Martelella endophytica: one gene and its partner. The protein of the gene in region 1 interacts with the protein of each later gene in a pairwise test. Links are inferred from orthologs where the notes say so. Each region holds a gene or a part of one and is shown on either strand. Other genes may lie near its edges.

Region 1 (4,855 bases):
GCCACCTGCCGGAGGTCGCGCCCGCGCCGGCGCTCTTCGAGCAGAAGGGCAAGGCGATGATCGCCGCCTCCGAAGCCGAGGCCGCCGTCAATCCGCGGGCGCGCTCTGCCAAGCTGCGCGCCGCCATACGCACGTCTGCCGAAGCGCCGGAGACCGGCCTCGACGCCTTCGGCCTGCCGGCGCTCGCCGAAATTTCCCGCCTTGGAGGTCACGAATAACCATGCTGCGTCCGCTGGACCTCATCCTCATTCTCGTCATGGTGGCGACCGCCACGGTGACCTACACCATCAAGTACTCGGCCGAAGCGACGCTCGACGAGGTGCGCAAGCTCGATGATCAGATTGCGCTCGAGGAAAACAACATCGACCTCCTGAAGGCCGACGAGGCGCTCCTGACGCAGCCCGCCCGTCTCGGCCGCCTTGCCTCTCACTATTCCCTCGAGCTCGGTCTTCAGCCCGCCGAGCCCGAGCAGATCGCAACGCTCGATCAGCTTCCCCCCATTGCCCCGCCGCCCGCCGTGGAAGACCTGCCGCCGCTGGTGGCAGGGGAAGCGCCCGACGGCACGGATATCGTCATAACCGGATCGGTGACGCCATGAAGAAACGTATCCCGAGTTTTCGCCGCAAATCCGCGCCTGAAGCTACGCCGCCGACTGACGGCGCCGTCACCGATGTGTTCCAGGGCACGGCCAAGAAGCGCGTCGGCCTGGCGCGCAGCCGCGTCGGCATCATCACCGCCTGCTTCCTCGGCGTCTACGCCGTGATCGGCGGACGGCTGGTGCATTATTCGCTGGCGAAGGAGGATGGCACCGTCTCCAACGCGGTGGCGCCGCAGACGCTCGCCCGCCGCCCCGACATCGTCGATCGCAACGGCGCGGTTCTCGCGACGGACGTTCGGATGATGTCGCTTTATGCCGACCCTTCGATGATCACCAGCGCCGATGACGTGCTGGATGCGCTGAAGCCGATCTTCCCTGATCTCGACGAGGCGCGGGCATACCGTCTGCTCAATTCGAAGGGCGAATTCGTGTGGCTGAAGCGGCAGATCACGCCGAAACAGCAGAGCCAGGTCCTCGCCGCTGGCGTGCCGGGCGTCGGCTTCCGGCCGGAGGTTCACCGCTTCTATCCGGGCGGCCCTGAAGCGGCCCATATTCTCGGTCTCGTCGACATCGACAATCGCGGCCTCTCCGGTATCGAGCGTTACATGGACAAGTCCGACGGTATTTCGAGCCTGATGGGCCTTGGCCTTTCCGGCGCGATGAACCTGAAGCCGTTCGCGACGTCGATCGATTTGAGGGTCGAAAGCATCGTCCGCGATATTCTTGTTGAAGGCCTGCACAAGTTCGAGGCGGTTGGCGCCACGGCCACCGTGCTCAAGGTCGACACAGGCGAGATTGTCGCGCTGACGTCCGTGCCCGATTTCGACCCCAACAACCCGCCGCCCGCGACCGATCCGCGGATGCTGAACGACGCCATCACCGGCGTCTACGAGATGGGGTCGACCTTCAAGACCTTCACGCTGGCGATGGGGCTTGAATCCGGCAAGTTCACGCTCGACAGCCTCGTCGACGCCAAGACACCGCTGATCTTCGGTCGCTCGCGCATCCGAGACGACCATGCCCAGAACCGTATTCTCACCTATCCGGAAGTCTTCACCTATTCGTCGAACATCGGCGCCTCTCGCATTGCCGCCGCCGTCGGCCCTGACTATCAGCGCGAATTCCTCGAAAAGCTCGGCCTGCTCGATCGCATGGACACCGAAATCGGCGGCGCAGGCACACCGCAGCGTCCGCAGAAGTGGGGCGGCGTGTTCTCCGCCACCGTTTCCTTCGGCCAGGGCGTGACCACGACCTCGCTGCAGACGGCCGCGGCCGCGGCCGCACTGGTCAACGGCGGCAAGCTGCTGACGCCGACCTTCCTGCCGCGCACGGAGGCTGAGGCTGATCAGGTTGCCAAGCAGGTGATCTCGAAGGACACCAGCGACAAGATGCGTTATCTTCTTCGCCTCAACGGAACCGACGGCTCCGGCCGCAACGGGCAGGTGCCGGGCTACAGGATCGGCGCCAAGACCGGCACGTCGGAGAAGATCATCGATGGCAAATATTCGAAGGATCGCAATTTCAACGCATTTCTCGCCGCATTTCCGATGGACGATCCGCAATATGTCGTGCTCGTGACCATCGATGACGCGAAGAAGGTGGAAGGCGTTCCGGGCCGCACGGCGGCATGGAATGCCGGGCCCATGGCTGGCGAGATCATCCGTCGCTGCGCCCCCATCCTCGGCGTCGATCCCGATTTCGGCGCGGAAGGGGACGCACTCCTGGCCGCCTACTGAGACAACGCCACCCGGCCTCGCCGGGTGAGGAAGAGAGACTGACACGATGAAATTGAGCGCTCTCGCCGGTACGGCTTTTCCAGAATTGAACGCGGCGCTTTCCGGCCGCGCCGGCGCGCTCGACATTGCCGCCGTCACTGCCGACAGCCGCAAGGCCGGTCCCGGAGCGCTCTTCGTGGCGATTGCCGGCAGCAAAGCCGACGGCGCCGGCTTCATCGATGATGCCGCCGAAAGAGGCGCGGCCGTCGCCGTCAGCGCCGCGGCACATGAGGGCGCGCGGATCCCCGTGCTGCAGGTCAGCAATCCGCGGCGCTTCCTGTCGGTGGTCGCATCCCGCTTCTACGGCGCCCAGCCGGAAACGATGGTTGCCGTCACGGGCACCGCTGGCAAGACCTCGGTCGCGTCCTTCACCCGCCAGATCTGGGCCCATGCCGGCCTTGCCGCCGCGATGATCGGCACCACCGGCGTAATCGCGCCTGGCCGCAAGGAATACGGCTCGCTGACGACGCCGGACCCGGTCATGCTGCACGGCCTGCTCGCCGAACTCGCCCATGACGGAGTGACCCATGCGGCGATGGAGGCCTCGAGCCACGGCCTCGATCAGTATCGCCTCGATGGCGTCCGGCTCGCCGCCGCCGGCTTCACTAATCTTGGTCGCGATCACATGGACTATCACGCGACCATCGAGGAATATTTCGGCGCCAAGATGCACCTTTTCGACCGGGTGCTGCCCAAGGGCTCTCCCGCCGTCATCAACGCCGATGATGCCTGGTCCGCGCGTGCCGAAGTGGCCGCCCGCGATGCCGGCCACCGGGTTATGACGGTCGGCCGCAGCGGCAGTTTCCTGTGCCTGAAGCGGGTGGAGCAGAAGCGCGACAGCCAGTTCGCCGAAATCCTGCACGATGGCGAGATATACGAAGTGCGGCTGCCGCTAGCCGGCGAATTCCAGATTTCCAACGCCCTCGTTGCCGCAGGCCTTGCGATTGCGACCGGCGTGACCGCCAGGACCGCGCTTGCCGCGCTGGAGAAGATCGAGGGCGCGGCCGGCCGTCTCGAACTCGCCGGCAAAGCCGCCAATGGTGCGCTCGCCTATATCGATTACGCCCACAAGCCCGATGCGCTCGAAAAGGTGCTGACGGCGGTCCGCCCGTTCACCACCGGCAAGGTTGTCGTCGTCTTTGGTTGCGGCGGCGATCGCGATCGCGGCAAGCGGCCGATCATGGGCGAGATCGCGACGCGGCTTGCCGATGTCGTCATCGTCACCGACGACAATCCGCGCTCGGAGGTTCCGGCCGAGATCCGCGGCGAAATTCTCGCCGCAGCGCCCGGTGCCACCGAAATCGGTGACCGGGCCGAGGCGATTGCCCATGCCGTGGCATTGCTGAGGCAGGGCGATACACTGATCGTTGCTGGCAAGGGACATGAGGAGGGGCAGACCGCCGCCGGCGTCACCCGACCATTCTCCGACCTTGCCGAAGTCAGAAAAGCATTGGAGGGCATTCAATCGTGAGTTTGCTATGGACATCAGCCGATATGGTCGAGGCCATGGAAGGGCGTCCGGTGGGCGAACTGCCGGAAGGTGTCAGCGGAATTTCCATCGATAGCCGTACCGTGGTGCCGGGCGAGGCCTTTTTCGCCATCAAGGGTGACCGCGTCGACGGCCATTCCTTCGCGGGTCTTGCCGCCGCCAACGGCGCGTCGCTGCTGGTGGTCTCCGAGGCGAAGCTGCCGGCGCTCGGCCGCCTGACCTGCCCGATGATCGTCGTCGACGACGTTCTCGAGGCGATGGTGATGCTGGCCGCTGCCTCGCGCACACGGTCGGAGGCGCGCATCGTCGCCGTCACCGGCTCGGTCGGCAAGACCAGCACCAAGGAGATGATTGCGGCAGGGCTCGCCACCTCCGGCAAGGTCCACGCCGCCGTCGCCTCGTTCAACAATCACTGGGGCGTGCCGTTGACGCTGGCGCGTATGCCGGCGGATGCAGAGTTCGGCGTGTTCGAGATCGGCATGAACCATGCCGGCGAGATCCGCCCGCTGACGGAGCTCGTCCGGCCGCATGTCGCCGTGATCACGACGATCGCGCCCGCACATATGGGCAACTTCGCAAGTCTCAGGGAAATCGCTGCTGCGAAGGCGGAAATCTTCGAGGGGCTGGAGCCGGCCGGCTTTGCCGTGCTCAACCGCGATATCGACGAATACGAGGCGCTCGCCCATATCGCTCGCCGCTTTGGCGCGGAGATCGTCTCGTTCGGCGAGCATTCGAAGGCCGACTTCAAGCTGCTCGATTACCGCACCGTCGGCGATCGCGGTCATATCCAGGCGCTGCTTGCCGCCGATGAGCCGGTGACCTTCGAGATCGGGCTGCCGGGCCAGCACATGGCCGAAAACGCGCTCGCGGCGTTGGCGGCGATCGCTTATGCCGGCGGCAGCGTCGAGGCGGCCATTCCCGCGCTTACAGCCGCCGGTCAGCTCAAGGGCAGGGGCCGTCGACACCGCCTCAAGATCGGCGGTGGCAGCTTCA
Region 2 (10,583 bases), 1.6 Mb from region 1 along the record:
GCCGGCTTGATTTTTTCGACCAGCAGGTTGCCCGCATCGATGTCGACGCCGGCATCGCGATAGGACAATCCGTTTCTCTTCGTCTCGTTCACGGGCCTGTTCCTCATGAATAAAGTCAAGCGTCGGCATTGCATGGGTTTTGGCGCGATGCAAGGGCGAAGGCCCTTTGGCCCGGCAATATCGACAACAAGCGCTGCGGCGCAAAACGGCGAGCTTGCTGCCAGTGGAAAACGGGGAGGGCGGCATGGCGCCGGTTCTTCGCACTTGACGGGTCCCGCCATATGCCCAACAAACGGGTGAAGGCGGGCCGGAGCTTGGCCATTGACGGGAGACAAGGAACATGGCGGCACGCATCAGCCACGCGAGGCTCAGGAAGCAGGCCATTTTCTGGCTGCTTTTCATCCTGTTCGTCGCACTCTTCCTCTATGTCTTCCGGTCGATCCTGCTGCCCTTTGTCGCCGGCATGGCGCTCGCCTACTTTCTCGACCCGGTCGCCGACCGGCTGGAAAAGTTCGGCTTCAACCGGCTGTGGGCAACGACCACGATCATGCTCGTCTTCCTTCTGGCGGTGATCGCCGTTCTGCTGCTGATCATCCCGCTGCTGGTATCGCAGGCCTATGAGGTCGCCCAGCAATTTCCGACCTACATGACCCAGCTCGAGCACTATATCCAGTCGACCCAGCTTTCCAAGCTCGTCGACTGGGGCAACAGCCAGCTCACCGACCTGAGCGAAAACATCGGCAAGATGCTTTCGAGCGGCGCCTCGATCGCGGGCACGCTGTTCGGCAGCATCTGGAGCTCGTCGATGGCTGTCGTCAACGTCGTCTCCTTTGTCGTACTGGCGCCGGTGATCGCCTTCTATCTCCTGCTCGACTGGGACAGGATGATCACCAAGGTCGACCAGTGGGTGCCGCGTGCTCAGGTGGATGATGTTCGCTACCTGGCCCGCGAGATCAACCACGTGATCTCCGGCTTCGTGCGCGGCCAGGGCTCGCTCTGCCTCATCCTCGGCATTTATTATGCGGTGACGCTCAGCCTGGCCGGGCTGAATTTCGGTGCCCTCATCGGCCTCTTCGCCGGCTTCGTCTCCTTCATTCCCTATCTCGGCTCGACCTCCGGCCTGCTGCTTTCCATGGGCGTGGCGATGTTCCAGTTCTGGCCGGACTACTGGATGATCGCGCTGGTCTTCGGCATCTACCTGTTCGGCCAGTTCCTCGAGGGCAACGTGCTGCAGCCGAAGCTTGTCGGTGGCAGTGTCCGGCTGCATCCGGTGTGGCTGATGTTTGCCCTGTTTGCCTTCGGCGTGCTGTTCGGCTTCGTCGGGCTGCTGGTTGCCGTGCCGGTTTCGGCGGCGGTGGGCGTGCTGGTGCGCTTCGCCATCGACCGCTACCTGACGAGCGATCTCTACTGGGATGGCACAGAAGAACACGTCGAGGAACAGACCCGGCTTGCGGAGAAACTCGATTGACGGGCCAGGCGCTGACAAGGAAGCAGGGCGAACAACTGCCATTGGAGCTTGCCTATGGCGAGGCGACTGGCCGTGAAGACCTGCTTGTCTCCCCCGCGATCCTGCCGGCCGTCGACCTTATCGACCGCTGGCCGGACTGGCGCGCGCCGGTCGTGGTGCTTGTCGGTCCGCCGGGCTCGGGCAAAAGCCACCTCGGCAATGTCTGGCGGGCGGCGAGCGGGGCGCGGGACTTCACTACCGATATTCGGGCCGGTCGGGGCGCCGAGCCGGAAGGCCGCGTCTTCCTGTTCGAGGACGCTGATCGCCATCCCTTCGACGAGACCGAGCTCTTCCACCTGATCAACGCCGTGCGCCAGCATCGGGGTAGCCTGCTGATCACGGCGCGTTCGCTGCCGGCGCTCTGGCATGTCGCATTGCCGGACCTGCGCTCCCGCCTTGCCGCCGCAACGGTTGTCGAGATCGGTGCGCCGGATGACCTGCTGCTCCGCCAGATCATCGTGAAGCTTTTCTCCGACCGCCAGCTCGAGGTTGATGAGCGCGTGGTGAATTACATCATCACCCGCATGGATCGTTCGCTCGATGCCGCCGGCGGCATCGTTGATGCCATGGACAAGCGCGCCCTTGCGCGCGGACGGCGGATCACCCGCGCCCTTGCGGCCGAGGTGCTCGCGGAGCGCGAGGCCGGTTGAACCGGCGTGTAATCAAAGTCCCGCCTGCATCACTTGAAAGCGGCCTCGATCTGCGCGATTCTTCGTGCAATGTCATAGTTTCGTTGCCAAACTGGGATAGTCGGACGGAGGGTCTCCGGCTGATGTCGGAGAACGTGCAACAGGTCGCGAGAGGGAAAGACTGCTTATGGAAAATCTGTCTTCGGATGCACTGTCGATGAGCGAGCCTGCCGGAGAGGACGACATCATCAACAGTCCGCAGCGGTTCATCAACCGCGAGTTTTCCTGGCTGCAGTTCAATCGTCGGGTGCTGGAGGAGACCCTCAATCCGGTGCATCCGCTTCTGGAGCGTGTTCGCTTCCTGTCGATTTCGGCGGCGAATCTCGACGAGTTCTTCATGGTGCGCGTTGCCGGTCTCGAGGGCCAGGTGCGCCAGGGCGTCAGCATGCTTTCCGCCGATGGCAAGACGCCCGCCGAGCAGCTTTCCGAAATCCTGCGCGAAATCGACAACCTGCAGATGGAGCAGCAGGCGGCACTTGCCGTGCTGCAGCAGTATCTCGCAAACGAAGGCATCCTGATCGTCCGCCCCTCGGTCATCACCGACGAGGATCGCGCCTGGCTCACCCATGAGTTCGAGCAGGGCATTTTCCCGGTGCTGACGCCGTTGTCGATCGACCCGGCGCATCCCTTTCCCTTTATTCCCAATCTCGGCTTCTCCATGGGCCTGCAGCTTGTCAGCCGCCATGGCCGCGAGCCGATGAATGCGCTTTTGCGCATGCCGCCCTCGCTCAACCGTTTCGTCCGCATGCCGGATGCCGAAGGCACGATCCGCTACATGACGATGGAAGACGTGATCGGCATGTTCATCCACCGTCTCTATCCGGGCTATGAAGTTCAGGGATACGGTACCTTCCGCCTCATCCGCGACAGCGATATCGAGCTCGAGGAAGAAGCCGAGGATCTGGTGCGCTACTTCGAAAGCGCGCTGAAGCGCCGCCGCCGTGGCTCGGTGATCCGGATCGAGACCGACAGCGAAATGCCGGCCTCGCTGCGCCATTTCGTCATCCGCGAGCTTGGCGTTCCGGAAGACCGGGTGGCTGTTCTGCCGGGCCTGCTCGCTCTCAATACGCTTTCGGAAATCACCAAGGCGCCGCGGCCGGATCTGCTGTTCCGCTCCTTCAACCCGCGCTTTCCCGAGCGCGTGCGCGAGCATGTTGGCGACAGTTTTGCCGCGATCCGCGAGAAGGATTTCGTGGTCCACCATCCTTACGAATCCTTCGATGTCGTCGTCCAGTTCCTGATCCAGGCGGCGCGCGACCCGAATGTGCTGGCGATCAAGCAGACGCTCTACCGCACCTCCAACGACAGCCCGATCGTGCGCGCTTTGATCGATGCGGCCGAGTCCGGCAAGTCGGTGACGGCGCTGGTGGAGCTGAAGGCGCGGTTCGACGAGGAAGCCAATATCCGCTGGGCGCGCGACCTCGAGCGCGCCGGCGTGCAGGTTGTCTTCGGCTTCATCGAACTCAAGACCCACTCGAAGCTTTCCATGGTGGTGCGTCGCGAGGACGGCAATCTCAGGACCTACTGCCATATCGGCACGGGCAATTATCACCCGATCACCGCCAAGATCTATACCGACCTTTCCTATTTCACCTGCGATCCGAAGATCGGCCATGACGTGGCGGAAGTGTTCAACTTCATCACCGGCTATGGCGAGCTCGAGGAGAACATGCGCCTCGCCGTCTCGCCGAAGACCATGCGTCCGCGCATCCTCCAGCATATCGAGGAGGAGATCGAGCATGTGCGGAACGGTCTGCCCGGCGCGATCTGGATGAAGATGAATTCGCTGGTCGATCCGAAGATCATCGATGCGCTTTATCGCGCCAGCCGCGAGGGCGTGCAGATCGAACTCGTCGTGCGCGGCATCTGCTGCCTGCGCCCGCAGGTGCCGGGGCTTTCGGAAAACATCCGGGTGAAGTCGATCGTCGGGCGGTTCCTGGAACACTCCCGCATCTACTGCTTCGGCAACGGTCACGGCCTGCCTTCGGAGAACGCGCATGTCTATCTCGGCTCTGCCGACCTGATGCCGCGCAACCTCGACCGACGCGTCGAAACCATCGTGCCGTTGACCAATCCGACTGTGCACGAGCAGGTTCTTTCCCAGATCATGCTGGGCAATATCATTGACAACCAGCAGAGCTACGAGATACTGCCCGACGGAACCTCGCGCCGGGTGGAGCCGCGCGAGGGCGAGGAACCGTTCAACGCGCAGGAGTATTTCATGACCAATCCGAGCCTTTCCGGCCGCGGTGAAGCCCTGAAGTCAAGTGCGCCGAAGCTCATCGCCGGCCTGCTTTCGGGTCGCAATAAATAAGCCGGGAATACATGGTCGAATCAGAAGCGCAGGGGCGTCTTCCGGGAATTTCCCCTGTCTCCGTGGTCGATATCGGGTCGAACTCGGTTCGTATCGTCATCTATGAGGGCCTGTCGCGTGCGCCGACCGTGCTCTTCAACGAAAAGGTCCTCTGCGGGCTGGGACGCGGCATTGCTGCGACCGGCAAGATGAACGAGGAGGGCGTGGAGCGTGCGCTTCAGGCGCTGAAGCGCTTCAAGGCGCTCTCCGTTCAGGCTCGCGCCGGCACGATGCACGTGCTGGCGACGGCTGCCGCCCGCGAAGCCGCCAATGGCCCCGCCTTCATCGATGCGGCGACCGAAATCCTCGGAACCGAGGTGCGGGTTTTGACCGGCAAGGAAGAGGCCCGCTATTCCGCCTATGGCGTCATCAGCGGCTTCTTCGAGCCGGATGGCATTGCCGGCGACCTTGGCGGCGGTTCGCTCGAACTCATCGACATCAAGGACAAGACCTATGGCGACGGCATCACGCTGCCGCTCGGCGGTATCCGCCTGTCGGAACTCTCCGAAGGCTCGCTCGCCAAGGCCCGCAATTTCGTCAAGAAGCAGGTCAAGAAGGTCGCCTTTCTCGAAAAGGGCAGGGACCGGACCTTCTATGCGGTCGGCGGCACGTGGCGAAACATCGCCCGCCTGCACATGGAGTTCAACAACTATCCGCTGACCATGATGCAGGGCTACGAGATCGGCTTTCAGGACATGATGGCCTTTCTCGACAAGATCGGCGAGGACGAGGAACAGAAGGACCCGGCCTGGCAGGCGATCTCCAAGAACCGCCGCATGCTTCTCCCCTATGGCGCGATCGCCATGCGCGAGGTGTTGAGCATCATGCAGCCGAAGTCGATCTGCTTTTCGGCGCAGGGCGTGCGCGAGGGCTTGCTCTATTCGCTGCTCTCGACGGAAGACCAGCAGCAGGATGCGCTGCTCGTCGCCTCGCAGCAACTCGCCATTCTCAGGGCCCGTTCGCCCAAGCATGCAAACGAGATTGCCAATTGGACCGGGCTGATGATGCGCCGTTTCGGCGTGGAGGAAACCCCGGAAGAGGCGCGCTACCGACAGGCCGCCTGCCTTCTGGCCGATATCAGCTGGCGGGCGCATCCCGATTTCCGCGGCTCGCAGTCGCTGAACGTCATCGCCCATTCGTCGCTGATCGGCATCACCCATCCGGGTCGCGTCTTTATCGCGCTCTCCAACTATTATCGTTTCGAGGGACTTCGCGACGACCACCATACCGACGGCCTTGGCTCGATCGCCACGCCGGAGGTTCTGGAACGGGCCAAGCTGCTCGGCGGCCTGTTGCGGGTCGCCTACCTGTTCTCGGCTTCGATGCCCGGCGTCGTCGGTGCGCTCGATTTCCTGCCGAGCCAGGAGAAGGGCGTCGACCTGGAGCTCGTCGTGCCGGAAATGTATGGCGACTTCATCGGCGAGCGGGTCGAGGGGCGTCTGGATCAGCTTGCCAAGCTGACCGGCAAGACGCTGGCGATCGCGCGGGTCTGACCGCGGAAAGCCTCAGGCAAGCGCGGCAAAAAGGCCGTCGGCGTCATCGGTGGTGATCTGGTCGGCGGAAAGCGTCAAGAGCCGCTCGGCCCAGCCGACGGCTTTTGGACTGCTGTCCCTCAGGGTCCATACGTCGACCGTCTTGCCCGCCTTGTGGAAGGCGCCGATCATGTCACAGCCGGAATCGGCTGCCGTCAGCACGATGGCAATGTGCAGGTAGAACATGCTGGCCCAGGGCGCGATCTTCAGCGCCCGGGCGGTGAAGCTCTCGAAATCGCCGCTTTCCATCGCCGTTTCCATTGCGCCGTCAAGACAGGGATCGTAGCCGACCGCAAGGTCCGGCACGAGCCGCGCCAGATGGCGCACGGCCTTGGCATCGCCGCCCGACAGGATCATGTGCCGGGAGACCGGTGCGATGGTTTCGGCAAAAAGCGTCGCCGTGTTCGGATGGAAGGCGGCGAGCTCGTCCTTGAAGTCGAGCTGCAGCAGCGCACCTGCGGCGGGCTCCGTGTCGGCGACGATGCGCGCGAGGTCTTCAAGAAGCATCACCGGCTCGCCGCTGTCATTGCCGTGGACATCCAGCAGGCAGGCCCTTTTCAAGGCGTCGGCCATCGCCTCGGCCACCGGTCCGCTGCCGGTCGTCGACTGCTCCAGCAATTCATCATGCAGCACGGCGAGATTGCCGTCGCCGGTGATCTGAAGGTCGATCTCGATGCTGGCGCCAGCGGCCATGCCCTCGGCAATCCGTCGCGCCGTAAACGGCGTATCGCCCGGATGGCGCTTGCCGCGATGCCATTTGAGCAGCGTGCGGTGACCGTTTCGGACGATGGCGACGGGCGGTGTCATGGGTCAGTTCTCGCGTGTGGCGACGAAGAGGGCGGCTTCGACGAGGATTTCGGCCTTGTCGCCGAAAGGGGAAAGCAGGGCTTCAGCCTCGGCCACGAGCTGGCCAAGCCGGGCCTCGGCCCATTGCGGACCGTGCAGTGACACCAGCGTACCCTTGCCGCGCCCGACATCCTTGCCGGTGGCCTTGCCCATGGTGGCGGCATCGGCAGTGAGGTCGAGCAGGTCGTCTGCGAGCTGGAAGGCAAGGCCGACGACGGTGCCGAACTGCGAAAGCCGGGCGCGGTTGTCGTCGCTGGCGCCGGAAATGATGGCGCCGGCCTCCGCCGCAAAGCGGATCAGCGCTCCGGTCTTCATCGCCTGCAGTGTAACGATACCCGCTTCGTTCGGCGCAATCTTCTCCGCCTGCAGGTCGAGTGCCTGGCCGCCCGCCATGCCGCCGATACCGGCTGCCCGCGACAGCGCCGAGATCAGCATCAGTCGCGCCTTCGCGTCGAGTTCGGTGGCATCGTCGGCGATGATGTCGAAGGCGAGCGTCAGCAGGCTGTCGCCGGCGAGAATGGCGCTCGCCTCGTCATAGGCCTTGTGCACGGTCGGCCGGCCGCGACGCAGGTCGTCGTCGTCCATGGCCGGCAGGTCGTCGTGGACAAGCGAATAGCAGTGGATGCATTCGAGCGCGGCGGCGACGCGCAGCGCCGCATCTTCGGGGCCCGCAAAAAGCCGGGTGCTTTCGAGAACCAGGAAAGGGCGGAAGCGCTTGCCGCCGTTCAGCACGCCATGGCGCATGGCCGAAAGCAGGGTTTCCGGCCGTTCGCATTCGCCTGCAAGCGGTTCGGGGCCGAGCAGGCCATCGAGGCAGGCTTCGGTCAAGGCGCGGGCATGGGAGAGGCGGTCGGCAAAGGATTGGGCGGTCATGCGCTTCTCTTGGCATGCCGGCCGGCAGCATTCAAGCGGCTTCAAGCGACGTTCCGGCAATTGTCGTGTCCGGCTTTCCAAGCTGTTGCTTTTCGGGCTATGGAGGATGTGGTTTCAAGAAGGGCGCGTGCCGTATGGCCGACGACGAGACGCTGGATTTCGATGAGGACGCGGAGCCAAGGCGAGGCCTGTTCCGGCGGATTGTCCGCTATGGCCTGATCGTCATCGCCGCTTTCGTGCTGCTGCCCTACCTGCTGCTGCCACTCTATCGGCCTTCCTTCGTTCATCCGGTCTCGACGCTGATGCTGGGCAAGCTTTTCAGTGGCTACGACCGGCAGTGGGTGGCCTTCGATGACATTGCGCCGGTGCTGGTCCAGTCGGTGATGATGTCGGAGGACGGTCAGTTCTGCAATCACCACGGCGTCGACTGGCGCGAATATCAGGCCGTCATCCAGGATGCGCTTGCCGGCGAAAAGGCGCGCGGCGCGAGCACCATTCCGATGCAGACGGTGAAGAACCTCTATCTCTGGGGCGACCGCTCCTATATCCGCAAGTTCCTGGAATTGCCGCTGGCAATCGCCGCCGATGTCGTCTGGCCGAAAAAGCGGACGATGGAGATTTATCTCAACATCGCGCAGTGGGGGCCGGAAACCTTCGGCATCGAGGCGGCGGCTCGGGAGCAGTTCGGCGTTTCGGCGTCAGAGCTTTCCAGGCGGCAGGCAGCGCTCCTGGCGGTGTCGCTGCCAAATCCGGAAGGGCGGCAGGCCGCAGCGCCGAGCGCCCACATGAACCAGTTGGCCGATCGCGTCGAGCGGCTCGCCGCGCGTTCGGGCTCCTACATCACCTGCCTTTATGACTGACATTCGCCGATTTCATTGGCCGGGCAGGCGGCGTTGCGCTTAACTGCGCCTGCTTTCAACCGCGAGGGACAAGAGGCATGAGCGATCTGACGCTTTATATCGGTAACAAGAACTACTCCTCCTGGTCGTTCCGGCCCTGGCTGGCGATGGAGGCGACCGGCATTCCCTTCAAGGAAGTGCTGATTCCCTTCGATATGCCGGCCGGCAATCCGCGCTTTCGCGAACTCTCGCCTGCCGGCATGGTGCCGGTGCTGCATCACGGCCTGTTCCGGGTGTGGGAATCACTTGCAATCATCGAATATGTCGCCGAGCTTTATCCGGAAGCAGGCCTGTGGCCGGCGGATCGCGCCGAGCGGGCGAGCGCCCGCGTGGCCGCCGCCGAGATGCATGCCGGCTTCACGGCGCTGCGCAACGCCTGCCCGATGAACTTTCGCCGCGATCCGGCCCCGCTTGCGGTCAGCGATGCAGTGAAGGCCAATGTCCGGCGGATCGAATCGCTCTGGCGGGACGCGCTGGAAGCCTCCGGAGGCCCTTTCCTGTTCGGCTCTTTCACGGCTGCCGATGCGATGTACGCGCCGGTCGTCAACCGGTTCGAGATCTACGAACTGGTGGACAATCCGGTGACCCTTGCCTACATGAAGGCGATGAAGGGTCTACCGGCCTTCCAGCGCTGGCGGGATGGCGCCCTTGCAGAAAGCTGGGTGGTGCCCGAAGACGAGGTCTGAGCTTCTTTCCACCGGCCACTAAAAATTTGGCCGGGGGACTGGTCAAATGGCTGCAGGACCTGTATAAGCGCGCCAAATTTCAAGAATTGGAAGACGGGTCCGCGGTGGTTTCTTCCGCCGGCGACTGGGTCTTGCCCTAAGTGGAGTAGTCCGATGGCTGTACCGAAAAGAAAAACGACCCCGTCCAAGCGCGGTATGCGCCGCTCTGCCGATGCCCTGAAGGCTCCGGCTTATGTCGAGGACAAGAATTCCGGCGAACTGCGCCGTCCGCACCACATCGACCTGAAGACCGGCATGTACCGTGGTCGTCAGGTTCTGACGCCGAAGGAAAACGCCTGAGGCCGATGACAACGCATGATGCGTTGGTGTGACTGACAGGAAGCCGTCCTTCGAGGCGGCTTTTTTGTTGCCCGCACGACGGCAGAAGAGGGAGTGCCTGCGATGGAAGATCTTTCCCGTTTCACGCCGCGGCTGAGACCGCAGCCGGTGCATCAGCGCGGCATCAGCGTCACGGTGGAGCCCTACGACGTCCATGATCACGGGGCGGGCCTCTGGCAGGCGCTCGGGAGGGAGCCGGCGGCCGTCAACGCGCTGTTGCAGTATTTCCCCAATCAGGACTTCACCGGGCGCCGCGATTTCGATGCCTGGCTCGATGAGCAAAATGCCTCAGGCCAGTATGTGACGCGCGTCTTCCGCAGGGCGGGCGGCGGCGAAATCGTCGGCATGGCGAGCTATATGCGCATCGACGAGAGGAACGGCGTGATCGAGGTCGGGGCGGTCGCCCACGGTCCGGCGATGCAGCGCTCGGTGATGGCGACAGAGGTCCATTACCTGATGGCCAGGCACGCCTTTGATGACCTGCATTATCGCCGCTACGAGTGGAAGTGCCATAACGAGAATGCGAAGAGCAAGGCTTCAGCCGCCCGTCTCGGCTTCACCTTCGAAGGCGTTTTCCGCAAGCATATGGTCGCCAAGGGCCGCAACCGCGACACCGCCTGGTTCTCGATGATCGATGAGGAATGGCCGGTGATCCGCGCCGCCTTCGAGGCCTGGCTGTCGCCGGAGAACTTCGATGGCGAGGGCCGGCAGCGCCGCGAGCTTGCCGAAATCCGCGCGGAGCTTGCCCAATGAGCAGCAATCGTTCAGCCGCCATCGCCGCCGCCATCATTCTCCTCTGCCTGCTGGCCGGCGGTTATTA

What was found.
Region 2: the proteins of TM49_RS18270 (region 1) and TM49_RS10715 interact in binary tests that used the Escherichia coli proteins (3 or more experiments, as listed by UniProt). The link is inferred for Martelella endophytica from one-to-one orthologs.

What each region holds. Positions count from the first base shown.
Region 1 is NZ_CP010803.1:3,959,115-3,963,969, reverse strand. The notes cover bases 1-2,964. They hold TM49_RS18270 (peptidoglycan D,D-transpeptidase FtsI family protein), read left to right. Parts: upstream 1-594; coding sequence 595-2,334; downstream 2,335-2,964. Other genes in these bases: TM49_RS18265 (UDP-N-acetylmuramoyl-L-alanyl-D-glutamate--2,6-diaminopimelate ligase), read left to right, coding at 2,381-2,964; ftsL (cell division protein FtsL), read left to right, coding at 221-598; rsmH (16S rRNA (cytosine(1402)-N(4))-methyltransferase RsmH), read left to right, coding at 1-218. In the rest of the region: more of TM49_RS18265, read left to right, coding at 2,965-3,844; TM49_RS18260 (UDP-N-acetylmuramoyl-tripeptide--D-alanyl-D-alanine ligase), read left to right, coding at 3,841-4,855. UniProt on the Escherichia coli protein: Essential cell division protein that catalyzes cross-linking of the peptidoglycan cell wall at the division septum. Required for localization of FtsN.
Region 2 is NZ_CP010803.1:2,366,896-2,377,478, forward strand. The notes cover bases 6,961-9,797. They hold TM49_RS10715 (biosynthetic peptidoglycan transglycosylase), read left to right. Parts: upstream 6,961-7,934; coding sequence 7,935-8,660; downstream 8,661-9,797. Other genes in these bases: TM49_RS10710 (polyprenyl synthetase family protein), read right to left, coding at 6,961-7,800; TM49_RS10720 (glutathione S-transferase family protein), read left to right, coding at 8,738-9,385; rpmF (50S ribosomal protein L32), read left to right, coding at 9,539-9,724. In the rest of the region: purM (phosphoribosylformylglycinamidine cyclo-ligase), read right to left, coding at 1-92; TM49_RS10685 (AI-2E family transporter), read left to right, coding at 341-1,468; DnaA regulatory inactivator HdaA, read left to right, coding at 1,465-2,157; TM49_RS10695 (RNA degradosome polyphosphate kinase), read left to right, coding at 2,354-4,510; ppx (exopolyphosphatase), read left to right, coding at 4,522-6,042; TM49_RS10705 (glycerophosphodiester phosphodiesterase), read right to left, coding at 6,055-6,888; more of TM49_RS10710, read right to left, coding at 6,892-6,960; TM49_RS10730 (GNAT family N-acetyltransferase), read left to right, coding at 9,827-10,516; TM49_RS10735 (hypothetical protein), read left to right, coding at 10,513-10,583. UniProt on the Escherichia coli protein: Peptidoglycan polymerase that catalyzes glycan chain elongation from lipid-linked precursors. May play a role in peptidoglycan assembly during cell division in collaboration with other cell division proteins.